DNA from 3 places in the Yersinia massiliensis genome. Region 1 is predicted to be linked to each of the others. Evidence: predicted binding sites of a transcription regulator. Region 1 holds the regulator's gene; each other region holds the start of a gene.

Region 1 (7,970 bases):
CAAATCGACGCTGATACACTGGATAATTTGCTAGAAGCCTTTGTGCTGCGTGAAGGCACGGATTACGGCGAGCATGAACGCTCATTGGCACAAAAAGTTGAGGATGTTCGCCGCCAATTAGTGAGTGGTGACGTGGTTTTGGTGTGGTCCGAGTTACACGAAACCATCAATATTATGCCCCGTGGTTCATTCCGCGCGGATGCAGAAGAACACTCATAACCCTATAGCCTGACGATGAGAATTTTTGATGAAAATCAAGATGACAAGCCAGACGATTTGCCCTAAGAATAACCATTATCGATAAAAATACTGGCAAATGCCGCTTGGCCACTGAGGCGCTTACCCCATGGAGTTACCGTTAATATGTCAACTAAACATCCGGTTATAGCCGTTACTGGCTCAAGCGGCGCAGGGACGACCACCACCAGTTTGGCGTTTCGTAAAATATTCCAGCAGTTGAATATCCGCGCGGCAGAACTCGAAGGTGACAGCTTCCATCGCTATACCCGCCCTGAAATGGATGCCGCCATCCGTAAAGCACGGGATCAAGGCCGGCATATTAGCTATTTTGGCCCAGAAGCCAATGATTTTGGTCAGTTAGAGCAGAGTGTGTCGGAATACGGCAAACACGGCACAGGCCGTTCACGTAAATATTTACACACCTACGATGAAGCGGTGCCTTATAACCAGATTCCCGGCACATTTACACCCTGGGAACCCTTGCCTGAACCTACCGATGTGCTGTTCTACGAAGGGCTACACGGCGGTGTCGTGACTGAACATCACGATGTGGCAAAGCATGTCGATTTATTGGTAGGGGTGGTACCCATCGTCAACCTAGAATGGATTCAAAAACTGGTGCGCGATACCGGTGAACGTGGCCATTCCCGTGAAGCGGTGATGGATTCCGTTGTACGCTCCATGGAGGATTACATCAACTACATTACGCCGCAGTTCTCACGCACTCATATTAACTTCCAGCGCGTGCCGACCGTCGATACCTCAAACCCTTTTGCCGCGAAAGCCATCCCGTCGCTGGATGAAAGTTTTGTGGTTATTCATTTCCGTGGCTTGGATCAGATTGATTTCCCCTACTTGTTAGCAATGCTACAAGGCTCGTTTATTTCCAATATCAATACATTGGTGGTGCCGGGCGGGAAGATGGGATTAGCAATGGAGCTGATTATGGCCCCGTTGGTGCAGCAACTGCTGGAAGGCAAAAAAATCATTTAACGCTTTACGTAGACATCTTGGTTTTACGCATCATAGCGATTGGAACTGCAAGGCGGCGGCAAGCGGACTTATCCCAATGAACTGACCTCAGTCAGTGATTGGGGTGAGCGGATGCAACCTCCTGCAGCTTCAAGGACGAAAAACACGCTTAAGCGACGTCACGAATTTCAAAACTGTGGGTAATGGTCGCTGCTTTACCTAGCATCAGAGAAACAGAGCAGTACTTCTCTGCTGATAATTCCACTGCACGCTCAACAATTTTGTCGGTGAGACCTTTACCGCTAACGATAAAATGCAAATTGATTTGCGTAAACAGACGCGGCGCTTCTTCACGGCGCTGAGAGGTGAGTGTGACCTCACAATCGCGCACATCATTACGCCCCTTTTGCAAAATAGAGACCACATCAATCGCGCTACAACCACCTGCTGACATCAGCAACATTTCCATCGGGCTGGGTGCCTTATCACCGGCATTACCATCCATCAAAACCTGATGCCCTGACGCTGATTCACCCAAAAATGTCAGCCCCTCAACCCACTTCACACGTGCCTGCATAACGCTCGCTCCCAGTTAAATTTTCTGATCCAGACTACCCTTTCATTTATAAAGTCGCAATGTAACCCGATGTTCATCATGCTGAAGCGATACAACACAAGACACTGACCTCATCCTGTGCTACAAACAGAACCGAAAGTATTGTTTCTAGAATTAAATTGGGTAGTGATCGATACTCAGTGTAAGGTTTCTATCCAGTAGGTATCTTGGCTATACCTTTCGGCAGTTGAGCAAATTAATATGCTATACCCAACAGGCGTCAAGATGGTGGGTATAAAGAAAGTGTATTTTATAAGCACGCCGTACAGGGAACTCTGAGCCCTGTTTAGTTAGGCTGCGATAACAACAGAGGATAACAGCGAATGGTTCTCGGCAAGCCACAAACAGACCCGACTCTCGAATGGTTCCTGTCTCATTGCCATATTCACAAATACCCATCGAAGAGTACGCTGATTCACCAAGGTGAAAAGGCCGAAACGCTTTACTACATCGTGAAAGGCTCCGTTGCGGTGCTTATCAAAGATGAAGAAGGTAAAGAGATGATTCTCTCCTATCTAAACCAAGGGGATTTCATCGGTGAACTTGGATTATTTGAAGAAGGCCAAGAGCGTAGTGCTTGGGTTAGAGCAAAAACTGCCTGCGAAGTGGCTGAAATTTCTTACAAAAAATTCCGTCAGCTGATTCAGGTCAACCCAGATATCTTGATGCGCCTGTCTTCGCAAATGGCGAACCGCTTACAGATTACATCCGAGAAAGTGGGTAACCTTGCTTTCCTTGATGTGACTGGGCGTATTGCACAAACACTGCTTAATCTGGCAAAACAACCTGATGCCATGACCCACCCCGATGGGATGCAGATTAAAATTACCCGCCAGGAAATTGGTCAAATCGTTGGCTGCTCCCGCGAAACTGTGGGGCGGATACTAAAAATGCTGGAAGATCAAAACCTGATCTCCGCACACGGTAAAACGATTGTCGTTTACGGCACTCGTTAATTCCCTCAAAACCGGTGCCGAAACTCTCGGTACCGGTTTTCTCACGCAGGTTTGTAAACCATAAATTTCTGGGGCCGACATGAAATGGCAACGGGTTATTTATCATCCTGAAGTGAACTACGCGTTACGCCAAACATTGGTGCTCTGTCTTCCCGCCGCCCTCGGGTTTGCCCTTGGCGAGCTGCGGCTCGGATTGATGTTTGCTCTGATCCCTGCTTGCTGCAATATTGCGGCGCTGGATACTCCCCATCAGCATTTTTTCCGCCGTCTGATTATTGGTGGCGCACTCTTCACGTTGACCAGCTTCCTGACGCAGCAATTACTGCTGTGGCACATTCCCTTGCCGTGGATCATGTTAGGGCTGGCGCTGCTGCTCGGTGTTAATGGCGCGATCAGCCCGCTCCATGGCCGCTTATTACCTGCCGCGTTAATTGCCGCCATCTTTAGCCTCAGCATGGTGGACCGTGCGCCTATCTGGCAAGCGCCACTGTTGTGCGCGGTAGGAACGCTCTGGTACGGCGTCTTTAATTGGTTGTGGTTTCGGCTCTGCAAAGACCAGCCCATTCGCGAGCCTCTAAGTCAACTATATGATTTACTAGCAGATTATTGTGACGCTAAATATAATTTTTTATCACAGCATATAGAGCCAGAAAAAGCCCTCCCGCCGCTGCTCGATCGACAGCAAAAGATAATGGATAAAATTAATCAGCTTTATCAACAATTTAATCTTATTAAAAATGCGACGAAGAAAGAGCAAAAACGGCTGTTGGGGTTATTTCAGATGGCGCTCGATCTGCAGGAGCATGTTACTGCGGCGCTGAATCAGCCGGAGAAAGTACAAGCATTGGTGGAACACAGTCAAATTGAAGCCGTCTTGAGCCGCAACGCCCAAGTTATCGTGGCTCAGTTGCGCACTATTGCTGATGACATTCTCTATCATCATCATGCGACAAACCATTTCACCACCGGCGATGCACTCATTGAGCTAGAGGAGATCGCCCAGCAGCACCCCGATAATCCTGTGGCACAATTTTGCTACTACCATATCCGCCAAATTGACCAACTTCTGAGTAATCGACGTCCCCTGTACGATCGTGAGCTGATGTCAGGGCAACAACAGCAACCCTTATGGTCCGCGATCGTCAGCTATCTGTCGTTTAACTCCACAGCATTGCGCGATGCAGCCCGATTAGGCGTCACACTAGCCGCTGGCAGCTATATTGGGGCATTGATGCAGTTGCCAAAACCCTACTGGATCTTACTTACCGTGATGCTGGTAACGCAAAACGGTTATAACGCCACGAGAGTCCGCATTCATCACCGCGCCCTCGGCACTTTGGTCGGGCTGATTTTAGCCGCGGGCTTATTGCATCTACGTATGCCGGAAGGGACGACACTGAGCATTATGCTGCTCATCACATTGGCAGCCACGCTTGTGCAACGTAAGAACTACGGGCTATCGGTCATCGGTAGAACCATCACAGCGGTGTATATTTTGCAGTTGCTGACAGGCGAGGGGGCTGACTTTTTAGTCCCACGTCTACTGGATACTTTGATCGGGTGCGCACTGGCCTTTGCCAGCGCATTATGGCTGTGGCCACAGTGGCAAAACGGGTTACTGCGTAAGAATGCCCATCAGGCACTGAGCGCTTATCAGAATATCCTACGCTTACTGCTAGCGCCGACGCCACCGGATGTTGCCCAGCTATCTTATGATCGCATTCAGGTCAATAAAGCCAGTAATGCCGTGCTCAGCTCGCTGAATCAGGCGATGCGAGAACCGGGTTTCAACTCTCAATATTTGGCGGATATGCAGCTATGGGCAACCCATAGTGAGCTGATTGCGGCCCATATCAATGAGATGACTATCTTGACGCGAAAACACCTTTCCATTGAATCCACGCCATCTGCCGGCACCCCTCATTTGATGATGAGCACCAAACAAGCCACGGATTATTTGCAGTTATGCGAGATGGCGATTCAGCAATGCCAGCAGCGGTTGGAATCTGACAGCCTTGGTGGAGACACTGACTTTGTTCAATTACCTCAAGTGGCCTCTGATACACAACTTTCTGAAATGGAACGTAATTTGCGGCGGATACTCGCGCATCTCAGTGTCATGCATACCGTTTCAGCCATGGCTTGGCAGCGGCAACCGCATCATGGTATTTGGCGAAGTAAGAAGTGACGAGATTCAGCGTGATCAGAAAGAATGGGAGGCATATCGAGAGCGTTACGACCGCATTTTTCCGAATGAAGCAAGGTTGAATAATACTCTCTTCGATTTTGTAGAATATTTTCACCGGCGTCGGTTTGAATAATATACTTAACAGTAAGTCCCCCCTCATTTAATAGGTACATTACGATGCCTATATATCTTTCTCCTATACATTCAGCGCTGTCAGGCTCCGCTGCCGATGAAAGCCACCGCAATAATCCTGACTTGAAGCATTTATTGACTTCTTCTGTTAAAAGAAAATCATGCCAGGTTCATTACTCCCTTTTTGCCAGATATATAGTCATTGCATTTTTATTGATGCTGATTGAGGGGACTACGTATGCCGCAGTGACAATTGATGGTGGGCAGATAATGACGGTGCCAGGTTCAGAAGCCTCACCTTTTGATGCCGGCGGTAATTTGACAGTGGGGGTCACCACAAACGGAGAACTTCATATTTCAAACGGGGGGAGGGTATCAAGTGACTATGGTTTTATTGGTTACAATGCTGGTGCGACAGGAATAGCCACCGTCGATGGTTTGGGATCGAAATGGAACAATTCTGGTGTTTTGAATGTGGGCCATTTAGGCAGCGGAACACTTATTATCACCAATGGCGGTATCGTGTCAGATGAGGATCCTGGTACCCCAGACATTCCAGTAATAAATGCTATTGGCAACCTAGTAGGGAGTACAGGAAACGTCACAATAACCGGTTCTGGATCGCAATGGATAAACGCTTCCAATATTAATGTAGGCAGTGAAGGTAGTGGTACGTTGCTGGTTGAAAATGGCGGTATAGCTATCGCGGGAAATGACGGCATTATCGGCTATCGAGCAAGTAGCACAGGCGCTGTCACAATAACTGGCCCTGGATCGCAGTGGAATATCATGGCTGGAATAGCGACGGGATTCCAAGGCAACGGCACACTGAATATCGTCGATGGTGGTTTAGTGTCTGTGATGAAGAACAGTTACATTGGTTTATATCCTACCGGTGTCGGCGTGGTAACGGTGAGTGGCACAGGATCACAGTGGCATAATGCCAACAACTTGACCGTGGGAGGAGACGGCGACGGGACATTGTTGATTGAAAATAGTGGTCTGGTCAGTGCCAGACAGATTTTTGGTCAGGGAACCCTGTCACTTGATAATGGCACACTGCAAGCCCGCGCCTCAAATGCTAATTTCATCAGTTTCACTGGGGCAGGCGTCTTCGAACTGTTGGCCGGTGGGGGTACCATCGATTCCAACGGATTTGACATTGGCGCCAATAGCGTCATCTCCGGTATCGGGTCTCTGACTAAAACGGGGATGGGTACACTGACACTGGACTCGGTCAACACCTATACGGGAGATACCCTTATCAACCAGGGAACATTGGCCGTCACCGCCACGGGCAATATTGCCGCCAGTCATGTATTCGTCGCGACAACTGGCACCTTGGCTGGAGAGGGGATCGTCGGCAGTACCGTTAATGCGGGGATAGTAGCTCCAGGCATGTCCTCTGTGGGTTCCCTTACTGTCGCTGGAAATTATACGGGTAATACCGGTCAGTTGCATATCGAGACCCAACTCGGAGATGATAATTCTCCGACAGACCATCTGGCCATTATGGGCAATGCGGATGGCAACACTGCCGTTAAAGTCACCAATCTCGGTGGCCTCGGGGCTCAAACTGTCAACGGTATCAATATTATTGGTGTCGGTGGACTAGCAGCGGATGACACCTTCTCACTGGCGGGCGATTACATCACTGCCGATGGTCAGCAGGCTGTTATTGGGGGGGCGTATGCCTATACCCTGCATGCCAGCGGGAATGCCGCAACGGCGGGGCGAGACTGGTACCTCTTTTCAACCTTAGACAACCCGCTAGAGCCGCAGGAGCCAGACGGGGGTTCTGGCCCACGTTATCAGGCGGGGGTGCCATTATATGAGCAATATCCTCAGATATTGGCCGCCTTAAATACGCTACCGACACTACAACAGCGGGTCGGTAATCATTACTGGTCACAAAAGGCCGTATCAGAACAGGCCCCAAACAACCTTGATGATACCCCGTGGGCATGGGGCCGTATCGACGGTCAGCATCAGGTCACGTCCCCTGCCAGCTCGACCAGCAGTTCGGCGCGTGACATCAATGTGTGGAAACTCCAGACGGGGATAGATGTGCCGTTACATCAGAGTCAGGACGGTTCATTGCTGATCGGAGGGGTAAACTTCACCTATGGCAAGGCAGACGCGGATATTAACTCTTACTTTGGTTATGGTTCAATTGACACATCGGCTTATGGTCTGGGTGCTTCTCTGACCTGGTATGGCAATGACGGTGTGTATGTGGATGGGCAGGTACAAACCCTGTGGTTTGACAGTGACGTAAACTCCGGCACGGAGGGGCACGCCGTTGCCAACGGCAACCGTGGTCGTGGCTATGCGACGTCATTGGAAACCGGCAAGCGTTATTCTCTGGGTAACGGACTCTCGTTGACACCCCAGATACAACTCATCTACTCACGGGTGAATTTCGATCCCTTCAGCGACCCCTATGGCAGCCAGGTGTCTCTGGAGGAGGGTGACAGTCTGCGCGCCAGAGCCGGTGTCTCGCTGGATAAAGAAACCGCGTGGGTCGCTAAAGATGGCACAACCAGCCGCGCCCATTTCTACACCAACCTCGACCTGTATAACGAGTTCCTTAACGGAACCAAGACTCGAGTTTCTGGGGTTGATTTTACTGCCCGAGATGAGCGCCAGTCGGTCGGTATAGGGGCAGGAGTCACCCAAGAATGGCAAAATGGGCGTTATGTTCTTTACGGCAATGTTAACCTGCTGACCGCCCCCCATAATATGGGTAACAATTATGCTCTTGGGGGGACAGTGGGACTGCGTGTCAGTTGGTAATCAGCCTGAGAGGTGGTTGTGTCACATTAAGCGGTTCTGTCGCATTTTTGTCGTTCAAGACAGTTGCTCA
Region 2 (7,970 bases), 1.4 Mb from region 1:
GAGCCGTTTGGATGAGGATGAGGCGTTGGAGACGTTGCAGTTGTTGCAGGAGATGGGGGAGGTTGAGGCGGATGTGAGGGGGTTTTTGGGGCAGGGGGAAGGGGTTGTATAGGTTGATGGTGGGGAGGTTGGGTTATTGGGGGGGCTAGGTGGTTTGTTCGGTTGTTAGAGGTTTGTGGTTTGTTTGGCTTTTGGTGGCACAACCGCCAAAGGGGGCAGCGGCCCCCTTGTGGAATCCCGCGCTGTGCGCGAAATATTACTGCTTTCGCAGTGCCCTCCTGCAGTTTGCAGGCTGTTCGAACCGGTGCTGACTCGCTCCCAACTCGACAGCCCCTTTCGCCGCGTCCATGCGGCTCATTCGGCCTGCAATCTTTGTCGGTAATAGTTTCTGATTGCGCTTGAGGTCAAAGGCAAGGTCAAAGGCGGAATCAAGGCAAGGGCAAGGGCGAAATCAAGGGCAAAGGAAAAGGCAAAGGGAGGGATGGGGTAAGATGTGGGGTGAAGGCTAGATTGGAACTGTGGCATAACCCAAAACTTATGGTGTGAGTTTTGGGTTATGGGGTGGTGGTTTTCTGCTTTTCTTCTGCCAGTCGGTGTTCTAGCTCGACGAGTTGTTCGGGCGAGACGGCGGGGTAGCCTTGGGCGTCGTCCGGTATGACGTGTACGGCCGGAATGGGGATTAATGGGCCGAGGAAGCGGGGTTCGCGTTTTAGTAAATAAAGGTCTGTTAGTGCGCCAAGGCGGGCGAAGATTTCGCGTACTCGGACACTGAGCATATCTTTAGGCGATGGCACCGCGAAGCATTGAGCTTGTATTCCCATGTGTAGGGCGATAAACAGTGCTCGTTCGCAGTGGAAACGTTGGGTGATGATGATAAAGTCATTGGTATCAAAGACTTTACGGGTGCGGACGATTGAGTCCAATGTGCGAAAACCAGCGTAGTCCAGTACGATATCGGCCGGTGCGACACCTGCGGCGATTAAGTCTCTGCGCATGGTCATGGGTTCGTTATAGCTTTGTAGGGCGTTGTCGCCACTGAGGAGTAGGTAGCTGACTTTTCCGCTGTTGTAAGCGTTGATCGCGCCTTGAATGCGGTATTGATAGAACTGATTAATCCCACCCGTACGATAATATTTGGCTGTGCCCAATACCACGCCAACTTGGCGGTGGGGCAAATCTTGTAGCTCATCGTAGATGAATGGGGCTGTTTTCCAACTGATCCAGCGATCGAGCGCAATAGCTGTGACCATCAGCAACCCTGCGATGGTAATTAAGCTAATAATCAAGCGTTTCCACATGCTTTTGCCTTTGATGCATTCAACTCACTGGTGATAATGATTAGGCTACTTTACCTGTCGATGTGGTGCAAGCCATTCTCTACCCTTCGGCCTTGCCGTTACAGGGGTGTTAGCTGCTCGCACTCACCCGAATCACTTACCTGTGTAAGCTCATCGGGATTCGTTTATTTGCTGCCTACCTGTAACAGCAATGACTCGGGTATTACCCTTTGGCCTTGCCGTTACAGGGGTGTGAGCTGCTCGCACTCACCCGAATCACTTACTTGTGTAAGCTCATCGGGATTAACAATGCGCCTGTTGCGGTGCGAACAAGCCGATCGTAAAGACGCCGTGAAATCGTCCCTGATGGCTCGAGCCGCGCCATCCTAGGCGCGGACGCTCTACTCTTCCGCTTGTTCTCACCGTTCGTGATCGGGTCATTGGTGTTTGTCAGCAGTCTGTGGGTATCACCTTGAGATTGCTGACAATGTGCCTGTTGCGGTTCGCCTTGCGGATAAGCTTAGAACGATGTGCGCTTATAGCTGCGGTACTGTGGCTGCCAATAGTTATGCTCAATGGATTTGGCGAGTGCTTCCTCTGAGGTCACAATGGCGACGCCTTGTAGCTGTGCGGCCTTACCGACTTGCATGGCGATCGTCTTGGAAACCGCCTGAATATCATCGATATTGGGCAGCAATGCCCCTTCACCATTCAGCGCCAGCGGTGAACAATCCGCTAATGCACGGCTGGCCGCCATCAACATACCATCGGTAACGCGCTTGGCACCGGATGCCAGTACGCCTAGACCAATACCTGGGAAGATATAGGAGTTGTTACATTGAGCGATCGGATAAACTTTTTCTTTGTAGCTGACCGGTGAGAATGGGCTGCCTGTCGCGACTAACGCTGCGCCATCGGTCCAGTTAATAATATCTTCTGGCCGTGCTTCAACTCGTGAGGTTGGGTTCGACAGCGGCATCACAATTGGGCGTGGGCAATGTTTGTGCATTTCGCGGATCAATTCTTCCGTAAACAGCCCAGGCTGACCTGACACGCCAATCAATACCGTTGGTTTGGCATTACGCACAACGTCGAGCAGTGAAATTGAGTCGCTGGTCAGATTCCATTGCTGCAATGCATCGCTTTTTTGCACCAATTTACTTTGGAAATCCAACAAGTTTGGTAGCTTATCCGTTAACAGGCCGAAACGGTCAACCATAAAGACGCGCCCACGGGCTTGCTCTTCACTCAAACCTTCCGAAATCATTTGCGCGATAATTTGCTCTGCAATCCCGCAGCCCGCAGAACCTGCCCCGAGGAAGGTCACGGTTTGGTCGCGTAACTGGCTGCCAGCAGCATGGCTGGCGGCAATCAAACTGCCCAGTGTCACGGCTGCGGTGCCTTGAATATCATCGTTGAAACAGCACAACTCATCACGGTAGCGGTTTAGCAGTGGCGTGGCATTGTTCTGAGCGAAATCTTCAAACTGCAACAATACATTTGGCCAGCGGCGTTTTACCGCCTGAATGAATTCATCCACGAAGGCATAATATTCATCACCAGAGATGCGCGGGTGACGCCAGCCCATATACAGTGGGTCATTCAGGCGTTGTGGGTTATTGGTGCCGACATCTAATACGACTGGCAAGGTATAAGCTGGGCTGATACCACCGCATGCGGTATACAGTGATAGTTTACCGATAGGAATACCCATACCGCCAATGCCCTGATCGCCAAGGCCGAGAATACGTTCACCGTCAGTCACCACGATCACTTTTACATTCTGCTTGGTGGCGTTTTGCAGCATATCGTCGATGTGATCACGATTGGGATAAGAGATGAATAACCCGCGCGCGCGGCGGTAGATGTCTGAAAAGTGTTCGCAGGCTTCACCAACCGTTGGCGTGTAGATAATGGGCATCATCTCGCTCAGATGCGCTTCTAACAGGCGATAAAACAGGGTTTCGTTCGTGTCTTGGATGTTACGCAGATAAATATGTTTATCGTCGTCGTTTTTGAAATCCTGATACTGGCGGTAAGCACGCTCAGCTTGTTCTTCAATGGTTTCAACCGTTTCTGGCAATAATCCATGCAAGTTGAACTGGTTGCGCTCTTCATCGGTAAAGGCGCTGCCTTTGTTCAGGAGAGGAAATTCTAACAAGATAGGGCCGGCGTAGGGGATGTACAGGGGACGCTTACTTTCGTATTCAAGTTCCATGAGTTTTACTCTTAGACGTTATCAGGTAGTTGCCCCGATCCTAAAAGATAAGAGAAATATGTACAGCTTTTGTTAGTTAAATATATCTGTCACCGATAGAAATGCGAGTTATCTAGCAGATTTAGAGAGTTAAGCTGGGAATGTAATGTTTGATGGGTCTGGGAATATAATGTTTGATGAATCTGGGGTTAACGATATAACCCCAGAAAATTGGCTTTTATTGGCTTAAAAAAGTGACGCGATCAACATCCGTACAGCTTAATGCCGCCAGTGTTGCATTCGTGGCATCCCACTGACTTAAAATCGCTTCATTACCTTCAACCAGTACCGCGCGGCGGATGGTCCAGCAATCTTTGCCGGAAAGATTCGCCAGAATTAATGCTCCTTGCAGCGGCGGTAAACTGGGGTTAAACGCGGCATTTTCTGCATAACGACCAATGTAAATCGAACCGTCTGCCAATTCCACCGCCACACCGCTGTGTGCCAGGCTGTATGGTGCATGGCTGTGGTTTGCGCCATCAAGTGCCGCTTGCGTCAGTGGATCCGTTTCTGCCAACGAGTAACCATGATCCACCGCATCCATTAACAGGGTAGTGATCGCCAGATCTTTGGGGCCGAAGGCATCGGGCAGATATTGGCCTAACGTCGACACGGGGCGACCTGGCAAATGAATATGCAAGTCAGTGCCACTGTTGAGCTCATTCATAAACTGGCGGCAGTGACCGCAAGGGGTGTAATTCACCGTAATGGAAACTAGGCTGGCTTCACCGCGTAGCCATGCATGGGTGACCGCACATTGCTCGGCATGAATGGTTTGCTGCAAAGGCGCGCTGGTGAACTCCATATTGGCGCCGAAATACAGATTACCGCTTTTCCCGCGCGCAATGGCACCGACCATAAAGTGTGAGATTGGTGTTAATGCGCAAGCTGCCGCGAGGGGTAATAACGCAAATGCCAATGCGTCGTCATCTAACCCGCTGATGTCCTTAACCGTTTTCACTTGTTCGGCAGTCAGCATGGCAGGGAAATCGTTTGCGCTCAGAATAGGTTCAAGTGCGGATTGCAGTGCCGTGGGCAACTCAGCCCAAGGGGCATGAAAACGTGCTTGCATGGGTTTTCTCCAATGGTAACGGGACGCTATTTTAGGCAGCTTAGAATACGATTAGAGTGATTCGCGTCACGTTATATATGAAATTTGTGCAAGTTAAATGACTAATGAGAGATGTATCTCAAATTTATGGCCGCAGCAGAGGGGTTATCCGGTGCTGATGGCATTCGATCAACCGAATCAATACCATCAGCCGAATAAATGTAGCAGCACAGGGAATAAGAATGGGGCGATCAATGACGTGATGATCCCGCAGATAACCAGTGCCAATGAGCTGAACGCGCCTTCTTGGTAATCCAATTCAGCACAGCGAGCCGTGCCGAGTGCATGAGAAGCGGTGCCCATTGCCAAGCCTCGTGAAGCTTTGGTACTGATTTTGAGTGCATTCAGCAGGGTATGACCAAACACCGCCCCCAAAATACCGACAAAAATCACGCATACCGCACTAATGGCGGGCAAGCCGTGGAGGGATTCAGCCACGGCCATCGCGATCGGTGTGGTGACCGATTTAGGTAATACGGAAGCGGCAATTTCAGGCGTGGCACCCATCCACAAGGCAACGGCTGTCCCGCTGACCATGGCGGTGATGCTGCCGACAAAGCAGATGGTGATGATGGATTTCCATCGTGCGCGAATTTGATGTAATTGCTCATACAGCGGGAAAGCCAAAGCGACGACCGCCGGTTGCAATAGGTCATTTAGGATTTTGCTACCCGCAAAATAATTGGCGTAGGGCATATGCGTCACTAACAACAATGGAATGATGACAACCATTGATATCAATAATGGATTTAACAGCGGCATTTTAAGCCAACGCGCCAGATAGCGAGCGGCAAAGAACACGATCAGAGTGAGTGGCAGCGACCACCATAAATTGTCGATCATTTATCGTCCTCCTCATTGGTAGGAGAACCGATCACTTTGCGTTCACGGTGGACGAAATGTGAGCTATAAGCCACTACCAGCATCACAATTAAGGTGCTGACAAAACAGGACACCACGATCGGCCCGAATTGTTTTGTGAGTTGATCGTAATATTGCATCACGCCAACCCCAATAGGCACAAATAGCAGTGCCATATAGCGGATCAGAATACGGCAACCGGGTTTTACCCAGGTCGAAGGCAAGATTTGTGATGAGAGCAGGGTAAACAAAATCAGCATGCCAATGATGCTGCCGGGGATCGTGATGGGTAGCAGTAAGGCCACGAATTTACCGATCCACAGACACAGGTAAATAATGGCGAAAGCTCGCAGATACTGTAAGCAAAGTGAAGTCACATTGCGCATAGAAAGGATCCTGAGTAACGGAATACATTCATCATACAATTAACTGTGATTATGTGCTAGCAATCACATTATGAATAATATGCTCATCATATTGTACATCCAGCATCTTGGCAGCGATGAGATAGGCTCGGATGCCTGATGCGCTTGAGAGGCTTATGTTTTAACCAATAGACGTTTTAACCAACAGACGTTTTAGCCAATTGATAGCCGCGATAGAAAAAGGCCAACCCTAAAATAGCGGCCACAATCAGCATATAGAACATCATCTGTGGTGCGGCATAGGCTAGCAAGAAACCACAAAGTACCGGATTGATGGCCCCACCAAGCTGACCGAGGTTCTGTGCCCCATAGTAACTGCCTTTGAGATTCGCGGGGGCAATAAAATCGATAAACAGATATTCGACTGGAATAACAATAATCTCACCTAATGAGAAAATCGCCATGGCCAGCATCCACAAAGGGATTGAATCTTGGGCAGCCATAAAACCAATCAAACCGATGATAAAGAACAGGGTGCCGAGCATCAACCAACGCATTAAATTTTGCTGATTCATGTTACGGCTCAATAGGTATTGCAAGGTAATCACAATGACGGCGTTCACGGTCATCACCGCGCCAATCACTTTATAAGCGAATTGAGCATCAGAAACGGTAATCAAATATTGCGATAAATAGCCGGAGAACTGACCAAAGACAATTGCGCTAAACATGCCGCCAACAGTGAAGTAAATCAGCCGCTTATCATGCCGCAAGATACGGAATGTTTGGCGAAAATCAGGTGCCGGTTCGGTCAGCATGGGTTTTGTGACTGACATATCGGTGTGGCTGATTCTGAATTTTAGGACGAGAGCAACTAGCAATGCCAGTGCGCCTGAAATGAGAAAAGGCACTTGTGGCCCGAAATTGACCACCAATACCCCTAGCGCTGGGCCGACCGCCCAACCCACGTTTACTAGCGTGTAGTTGGCTGAAAAGGCTTTGATGCGTTCGTTAACCGGCAGCCAGTCGGCAAAACAGGCTTTAATGGCGATACCATAGACGGAGTAAGCCGAATGGAGCAGGGCGAGAATCAAGATGATCCAAGCAGGGCGCTCAATCCAAGGTAGCGTGAAGAAGGTGGCGGCAAACAGAGTGATGGCCACTAAGATTAGCTGTTTTTTGTTGAATTTATCTACCAGATAGCCGCCATACAGGCTGGTGACAATACCCAAGGTTAAACTGGCCCCAAGCACAAGCCCCACCTTGTCTGGAGCTAGCTGAAAATGCTCCGCGAGATAAATCGTAATAAAGGGCAATGTCACGGCTCTGCCAATGGTTAACACCAGCGAAGCAATCAGTAGATTGGTAACACGCGATGGAAATCCTTTCATGACATTTTCTTATTTTTAATATTGGATGATTAGACTATTTTGGCGGGGTATTTTAATAAAAAATGACACGCACACAGTCAGCCGACAGCAGCTCAGTCACTTACATTAGACCATTGTGGCAAGAAGAGAAGAGGCAGTGAGAATTTTTTTGTAAACAGCAGGTTGGCCTGAGTCAACCTGCAACATAAGGTGATTAAATAACGAGTCATCTAGGCACTCAATAATTAACCTAAGTACTCAATAATGGAAAGCCCGCCATTGTAATCAGTGCTGTAGATAATCCCCTGAGCATCCACAAAGACATCACACGACTGAATGACTTGCGGTCGACCGGGCCGTTTATCCATCATTTTTGCGGGTGCCGCAGGGACCAACGCACCGGTTTCCTTTGGTTGGTAGGGGTTGCTGATGTCATAGGCGCGGACACCGGCATTTTGATAGGTCGCAAAAATCAGTGTTGAGCTGATGAAACTGCCCGGACGGTTTTCATGCAGGTTATGGGGACCAAAATGCGCGCCTTTCTTCACGTAATCCCGTTCATTGGGGACAGGGAAGGTTGAAATGCTGATCGGATTACTTGGCTCGCGGATGTCGAATAGCCAAATATGCTTCTCGCCATCTTCCTGATTATCGAGTACCGCTTCATCCAGTACCACAAGTAAATCTCGGTCCGGTAGCGGCAGTGCGGTATGGGTACCGCCACCAAAA
Region 3 (7,970 bases), 2.5 Mb from region 1:
CGAGAGTTGACTTAAACGCCGCATCACGTGAACCGACTTTGTTTTCCATGCCACTGGCTTCGAACAAATCAAAATAGGCATCCTGCACGGCCAACATCGCCGGTGAGGTTTGTCCTTTTTGGTATTGGCCGATAGCTGTAGTAATTTCCTGATTTATCTTTTCTGAGACTGCGGCCCAATCCGCGTTGGTTTGCTCTGCTGAGTTAGCTCCGTCCGCAGAAGATTGCCCCGCATTGGGTTGGTCAGCCGTCACTTGTTGCTGTTCGCGGGTAGTGGGTAGCCCTGGCAGGATATCTTCGATGGTTTGTAGCAAGCCAGTCACGCGGTAAGCCACTTCGGTAATTTGATCAGGCTTGCTGGTTAAATCGATCAACGCGGTGAATTGTTGGTTAATCGCAGCGGCGTCTTGCGCAGAACGATTTCCCCGCACCGACATTTCCATTTCAGAGTTTTTAAAACCTTGATAGTGCGCCTGTTGCACACTTTGACTCGCGGCGGCAAAATGACCCGCCTGATATTCAGTGATAGCCTGCGCCAGTAAATCATCAATGATTTTGAAACTTTGCTGCCAGTACACAGCGATATCACTGTTTTCATAAGTGGCATGTTGCTGTTCTGCAGTCAGCTTATGACCATCGGCTAATACGGGTAACACCCCCGCCAGCTCACTCTTCAACCAGTTGATCTTACTATCGACTTCGGCTTGCGGCTTACCCTCACCTATCATGCGACGAATTTCGCCAAATGCAGCCTCCATCTGATAGCTCTTTTGGGCAGAGATATTGATACGAATCGGCCCTTCCAGATTCTCAAACACTTCAAAATACGCCATCTGCACGGTAGTGCGGGCTTCATCATTATTGTGTTGTTGATAGAGTTGAGACGTTTTATCTAGGCGGGATTGGATATCATTAACAAGTTGCTGATAATCCACAGCAGCCCACGCTAATGAGCCTGACAGCCACCAGCAGCAGCAAAGCAGAATAATTTTTTGCCAAATTCGCATTTTAAGTGACGCACATGAAGTTGATAATGAGATTTATTAACATTAACACTAAATAAGGGAAATGTGTCTTGATCAGTATCAAAAAATATTTAGTCTCTTGAATTTTTGTTTAGAAATGCGGGGCGTACCGCAATTCTTAGCAGGAAAGCCGGTTTTCCCTACTTATGGTGGGGTTTAATTCAGCGGATTATATTGTGCTTGTTGGCATGGCTGTATTTTGACGTGACATGTGGGTAACCACAAATACTCGCCTGCTGCGGAAATACCACAGGTGAAGGTGACCTAAATCCGCAGACAGGCGTTTGTTTCAGTAAAGTTTATTCTGAGTAATAATAGTTAATTGATAATATTATTTATCCAATCGTTGATATTAAATTAGAAGAAATACTTGAATCGAGCACGAACACCATAACGGTCATCATTATCGCCATTAGCCACTTTATTATTATCAGCGACTTCCAATTTAGACCAATAAGCACCCAAGTATAAATTAAAGTTATTCATATCCATGATATTAGGGATTTTATAAGAGGTGTGTATTGTGTGAATATCATATTTATCAGGTGAGGTTAATATTCCAGAGGTGACCACACCCGCATTCGCGCTGTTGAAGTATTCAATATCATTGTGGGCGTAAATATAGCCAATTTCAAAATTTCGCCATAAGATGTTAGCGCCAGCACTAAAGTTCTTCTCATTAGTCGCATCCATATAAGCTGAACTCAGGTTTGCGACAATGCCATTTTCGGGATCTTTATCCTGATTGTTGAAGGTAAAAGTGGCACCATAGCCATTACGTTTAGACTGATCCTGCCATATTCCTTGATCATCCCGATAACCATAGGCATTGCTGATGACGTTACTTTCCATCGCGATAGCGGCTGAGAAGCTGTCTTGTTTCCACGAAATAACGGGGCGAACATAGGCCACATTTTTTTCGTTTTCCAGCGCATTACCGTGGTACGTATTATTGGCAAATAACGTTGTGCCATCTTTCAAGATGGTGTTCACTTCAAAATACCAGTTCCCTAGGTATTTGCTAACCAAGAAGTTACCACCATTATTACTGCGCCCACGGCCTTCTTTCATCATATAGATATAGCCATAGCCATCGCTATATAAGTCATTCGCGGTATTACCTGAATGTTGAACAAAGGTATCTTGATTGAGAGGGAACATGTCGTAAGCCTCAAAGCGGCCGACTTTAACTTTCCAATCTTTTTCATGCCCAAAGAAGAAAGCCGCATCATCAAGATTCATACTACCGCCAACATCAGCCAACGGCTGCACGGTAAAGCCGGCAAAGTTGCCATTATTTAGTCGGCGATAACCATCCAGCCCAATTAAAATTCGGCCATTAATATCCCATTGCTCTCTATTACTGGGTTTCCAATCTTTATTAGCGCTCGTACGTAATGAGGTGAGCTGCCCGCTCTTACTTGCGGCGTCCATATTAATTTCAACATCACCATATAATTTAAGATTCCCTTGTGGTGTTTCCCAGGTAACTTCAGCAAACGCAGGCAATGACAAAAGACTGGCAAGTCCAACCAGAATAAACTTATTCATATTGACCATCTCTATTTAGGATAATGTGAAGTAAAAGTTTTTCTTTAAAATCAGGGCAGCACATGACCACCCGTCATTAAAGAGTTAATAATGTATTTATTTTTATACCCAGAAGTATCAATTGGCAAATAAATCGCCATGGCTAAATATTCATATTTGACCTCGACAATAATAATATTTTAATTTTAATGATTCATTCTTTATGCGGGGTTAATTATCCCCGCTGATACAATAGGACTAATTCATTGGTTAATTCACGGGCTAATAACGATGTCATTAAATGGTCCTGAGCATGGACCATAATTAGCGTCATCGGGGTTTTAGCTTCCCCCGCATCTTGTTCAATCAGTTTGGTTTGCATGCGATGAGCCGCTTTAGTAAACCCATCAGATTCGGCTAAGAGTGCATGCGCCTGCGTGAAATCCCCCTCCCTGGCGGCACGCAAGGCTTCAAAGCACAGGCTCCTCGCCTGGCCTGCATTGACGATGATCTCCATGACAGCTTCTTCAAGATCAATCATTTTTCGCTACCTCATCAAAACCTTGATTGCTAGCCGTTGCAGCAAACCATTCACCACTCTTTTTCACAATCCGTTGCTGAGTTTTCAAATCTAGCTGGACGAAACCATAACGGTTTTTATAGGCATTGCACCATGACCAGTTATCAATAAACGTCCACATATGGTAACCCAAGCAATGGCTGCCTTCGGCTAATGCTTTATGTACCCATTTTAAATGTTCAGAGACAAACTCAATGCGGTAATCATCATTAATCTGCCCGTTCTGGCTAAATCGCTGTTCATTTTCAACGCCCATGCCATTTTCTGAAATAAAGCAGCGCGGATTATCGTAATTCTCTCGAAGGTTAGTCAGGATGTCATAAATACCGGGCTCATAAATTTCCCAACCGCGATGCGGGTTCATTTTGCATCCCGGCATTTGGTAATAATCAAATAGCCATTCAGGCATAAATGGCGCATCAGGATTCACTCGACTATCACGGCACTTTATTCTGCGTGGCTGATAATAATTAATGCCAAGTAAATCAACCTTCCCTTCAACAATTAATGCACTATCACCAGGCTGGCAATCCGGTAATTGATCGTAATCTTTCAGCAGAGAGACAAGCTCTGCAGGATATTCACCACGTAATGCAGGGTCAAGGAAACTCCGGTTAAACATTAAATCCGCGATATTAGCCGCTTTGACGTCAGCAGGATTCTCAGAACGAGGATAAGATGGCGTCAGGTTTAAAATAATACCGATCTCGCCGCCTAATTCGCGCTGGCGGTATTTTTTTACCGCAAGAGCATGGGCTATTACAGTGTGGTAAGCCACCGTTGCCGCCCGTTTGAAATCCACCACATTGGGGTAATGGAAATCGTACAGATAACCACCTTCAACAGGCACGATAGGCTCATTGAACGTAAACCAGTGCTGTACGCGATCCCCAAATAAGCGGAAGCAGGTATCAGCGTATTCGGCATAAGCCTCAACCACATAGCGACTCTCCCAGCCCCCTTGTTCTTGCATGACTGTCGGCATATCAAAATGGAACAAATTGATAAACGGGGTTATCCCTTGTGCCAGCAATTCGTCAATCACGCCATTATAGAAATCCACTGCCTCTGGGTTAACTTCACCCCGGCCATTTGGTATCAAACGCGCCCACGAAATTGAGGTGCGAAAGCTGTTATGATTCAACTGCTTCAGTAACGCGATATCTTGTTGCCAATGCTGATAAAAAGTTGATGTCTGCTGTGGCCCAACTTGCTGATGAAAACGCCCTGGCTGCTTATCAAACCAAGTGTCCCAGATTGTGGCACTTTTGCCACCGTTCAGACTCTCACCTTCGGTTTGCGGCGCGGAGCTAGCGCTGCCCCACCAAAAATCACGTGGAAATTGATACTTCATCGTACTCTCCATAAAAATAGGTCTTATCAAAATTTAGCGAGTTTCGGCTGATTCAGCAAAGCTCAGTTGTTGCTCTTTTTCTTCATCCGCTTTCAGCAGGCTGCGCTCATAAGCTTTGAGGAAGGGGTAATACATCACCGCAGAGAACACCATACATAATAGACACATAACGACAGGACTGAAGGCCCAGTTTGCCGCCCAAGAAGCGCCAATCGGTGCTGGGGTTGTCCAAGGTGTTAATGACACCACTTGCGCTATCCAACCTAACTTGGTGGCGATATACGCCAATGTGGCGTTGATCATCGGCACAAAGATGAAGGGCAGGAAGAACACAGGGTTCATGATGATCGGTGCACCGAATAAAATCGGTTCGTTGATATTAAAGAAACTCGGCACAATCCCCATCTTGCCAATAGTACGCAAGTGAATAGCTTTGCTACGAAGTAATAGGAAGGCCAGTGGCAACGTAGAGCCGACACCGCCAATCAGTAAGTAGTGATCCCAAAAGCCTTGTAGATAGATATGTGGCAGAGGTGCACCTGCGGCTAACGCAGCCTGATTCAGTGCCAGATTGGTCATCCAGAATGGGTTCATAATACCCGTAACAATCAATGCACCATGAATGCCGGCGAACCACAAAATTTGGCAAAGTAATACCGACAATAATATGGCTGGCAGCGAATCTGACGCTGAAACCAAAGGTGCCAGCAAATGCATAATCGCTTCTGGAATTATCATTCCGGTAGATGATTCGATGAATAAATTCAGTGGATGCAACGTACCAACGACCGCCACCACCGGAATGAGAATCTCAAAGGAACGAGCCACCCCTGTCGGGACTTCTTTCGGTAGACGAATGGTGATATTGCGGCGTTTTAAAAAGGCATAGAGTTCAGTGGAGTAAACCGCCGTGATAATGGCAGTAAAAATCCCTTGGCCGGAGAAATATTGAGTAGAGATATGACCGTCAGAATAAGGTGCTGCCACTAGCAGGAATGACATCAATGCCAATAGACCCGTCATGATGGGGTCCAATTTATATTGCCGCCCCAAGCTGGCACCAATTCCCACGGAGATGAAGAAGGTCATGACGCCCATGCTGAGATTGAAAGGCAACATCAATTCATTACGATAAGTGCTGGAGAAATTCAGCCATGCGCGGGCAAAACCCCATGTGGTATCAGCGGAAAATGGTGGGAAGATAAAGACCAACATAAATGAGCCGATGATCATAAAGGGTAATGCTGAGGTAAAGCCGTCGCGGATCGCGATAATATATTTTTGTTGTCCTAACCGCCCAGCCAGCGGCGTGATGGTTTGCTCTATCATCCCAACCATTGTTTGGTAAAGAGAACTCATTGCAGATACCTTTTATTTCACTGCATTAATAAGAGATAAGGCGAAATCGAGCACCTTATCACCGCGTTGCATGCCGTAATCCATCATGTCGATAGTCATCACTGGAATACCGAAAGGTTCAGCTATCGCAGCCAAATCTCGTTGCATGTACTTCACCTGCGGCCCCAACAGCACAACCTGATAGCGGCTGAATTGCTCATTGAATTCGCTAGCACCAAAAGCATCAATCTGAACCTCTAACCCACGTGTTGCAGCCTCTGCCAACATTTTTTTGACTAGCATACTCGTGGACATCCCTGCGGAGCAGCACAACATTATTTTTTTCATCACCTATTTCCTCACTGTAACCTTGTCATATTGAGCACCATTGGAAACAAAATGGAAACCGGTTTCCATCCAAACGGAATAGATATGAGAGCGCGCTCATATATTTACTTACTGAAAGATATGCAGTTGTGAAAGACGTCACAAAAAGCTAAGCAGAAATCGGTGCTTTACTGGATACTCTCTGGTAACAACGGTTTCCGTAATGGCAATCAGGGTATAGAATGGACGAAGTAGAATGGGAACCAAGGATAAAGGGAACTGACCAGGCCCTCTGGCCATTGATCAGAAAAAGTGGAGTGAAGTTATGTCGACTATTAATGATGTATCGCGGTTAGCCAACGTATCTAAAGCCACTGTGTCGCGCGTGTTGAGCGGGTCGCGCGGTGTCAAGGAAGAGAGCCGTTTGGCTGTTATGAAGGCAGTCGAAGTTCTAAACTATAAGCCGAATGTGATTGCCCAATTTCTGACGGCGCAGTCAACCGGCTGTGTTGGTGTGATTTGCGCGACTGAACACATTCAGCAAACGACCAGTTATCTTTTTGCTTTAGAAAAGCAGTTTAGCCAGCATCAAAAACACTTATTACTTCGCTTTGCCGATAACAGTGTTGGGGTCGCCAATGCGGTGACAGAGTTGGCCAATGGCCTGTGTGATGCCATTATTATCATCGGAGCACGCTTTCCACTACCCGCCCCCGATGAAAAAACCATCATGATTGATTGCCTCGAATCTTCGACGCCTAACAGTATTTTATTCGATCACTCTTTTGCAGCAGAAACAGCTTGCCACTATTTGGTCAGTCAGGGGCGTCGGCATATTGCGCTATTAAATCATGCCTCAGGTACGGTGGCAGAACAGACGCTATTAGGTTATCAGCGGGCGCTGGAAAACTACCTGATTCCCTATAACCGTAATTTGGTGATGGGCAGTGTTAATGCCTCCTCCGAAGCATTACAGACGCTATTGAACAATGGCGCGCAGTTTAATGCCCTGTTGGTCATGGACGAGATTGAAGCCCAGAAAGCGATTGCCCTATTACATCTGTTTAAACGTACCGTTCCCGATAAAGTGATGGTTTTCAGTCTGGACGGTTCCGTACAATTACCGGGTGTTCCGGCGGTGCCCGCTATCGAGTATTCGCTAGAGACATTGGCTAGGAGAGTGGTCGATTTGATTGATTCCCGTGCGGGCAAACATATGAATCCACAAGTGTTTCGAGGTAATCTAGTCGTCCCACATGGATTAACCGAGTAACTGACTGATTTAGGGACTCAATGATGGATAACACGCAATCAGATTATGACTCTCTTCGTGCATCTCTCAGCGTTAGCACCGCGATGACGTTGTTGCAGATTGGTGATGAATCGACCAGTGTCGTGACATCTGGCGTAGATAATGCTGTCGTGACGCAGCCACTTACCGTGGGTGCCAGCCATATTGCGCGGACTTATTTCAAGCACAATCCGCCGACACCAGATGAGATGGAAACAGCCATTATGGTGGTCGAAGACGAGGTGATTCGTATTAGCCCTGCGGTGAATCGTACCTCGCAGTTGTTGACAACAGACAGCAATCTTGCGGATATTGCCCAGCTCGCGGGTTTGCCGCTACAGGCTCAAACCATCATGTCATTGGAATCCGTTGAGCGGATGTTTGATAGATTAGCAGCAGTTATGATGGGCAGGCCTGCGGCTTCAGAAGGCATACCAGCCGACAACGTGTTTGCTGCCAGATTGCTGATTTTAAGAGAGTTTATGCATCACTTACAATTCTCATCGATTACCTATATTGCCTTACC

What was found. The regulator CRP, encoded in region 1, controls carbon source genes, mostly activating them, when cyclic AMP is high. The targets are predictions, from matches to a motif close to ATGTGANNNNNNTCACAT.
Positions count from the first base shown of each region.
Region 2: a site for CRP is predicted at 5,944-5,961, ahead of DA391_RS07805 (CidA/LrgA family protein). Genes of this name have one in related genera too.
Region 3: a site for CRP is predicted at 6,301-6,318, ahead of DA391_RS12950 (PTS sugar transporter subunit IIB). Genes of this name have one in related genera too.

Region 1 is NZ_CP028487.1:257,405-265,374, reverse strand. It holds gene DA391_RS01090 (YheU family protein) at 1-219, shown strand, start outside; gene DA391_RS01085 (phosphoribulokinase) at 364-1,233, shown strand; gene DA391_RS01080 (OsmC family protein) at 1,382-1,789, opposite strand; gene crp (cAMP-activated global transcriptional regulator CRP) at 2,152-2,784, shown strand; gene DA391_RS01070 (YccS/YhfK family putative transporter) at 2,864-4,972, shown strand; partial or broken gene DA391_RS24665 (hypothetical protein) at 5,150-6,058, shown strand; partial or broken gene DA391_RS24660 (autotransporter outer membrane beta-barrel domain-containing protein) at 6,284-7,900, shown strand; gene DA391_RS01060 (helix-turn-helix transcriptional regulator) at 7,968-7,970, opposite strand, start outside.
Region 2 is NZ_CP028487.1:1,698,005-1,705,974, forward strand. It holds gene DA391_RS07775 (HypC/HybG/HupF family hydrogenase formation chaperone) at 1-112, shown strand, start outside; gene sanA (outer membrane permeability protein SanA) at 555-1,298, opposite strand; gene DA391_RS07790 (NAD-dependent malic enzyme) at 1,798-3,495, opposite strand; gene cdd (cytidine deaminase) at 3,713-4,606, opposite strand; gene DA391_RS07800 (CidB/LrgB family autolysis modulator) at 4,793-5,488, opposite strand; gene DA391_RS07805 (CidA/LrgA family protein) at 5,485-5,892, opposite strand; gene DA391_RS07810 (MFS transporter) at 6,069-7,262, opposite strand; gene DA391_RS07815 (LVIVD repeat-containing protein) at 7,487-7,970, opposite strand, start outside.
Region 3 is NZ_CP028487.1:2,782,932-2,790,901, forward strand. It holds gene DA391_RS12925 (FTR1 family iron permease) at 1-1,006, opposite strand, end outside; gene DA391_RS12930 (carbohydrate porin) at 1,382-2,584, opposite strand; gene DA391_RS12935 (PTS lactose/cellobiose transporter subunit IIA) at 2,790-3,095, opposite strand; gene DA391_RS12940 (glycoside hydrolase family 1 protein) at 3,088-4,488, opposite strand; gene DA391_RS12945 (PTS sugar transporter subunit IIC) at 4,522-5,847, opposite strand; gene DA391_RS12950 (PTS sugar transporter subunit IIB) at 5,860-6,174, opposite strand; gene DA391_RS12955 (LacI family DNA-binding transcriptional regulator) at 6,479-7,426, shown strand; gene DA391_RS12960 (hypothetical protein) at 7,450-7,970, shown strand, end outside.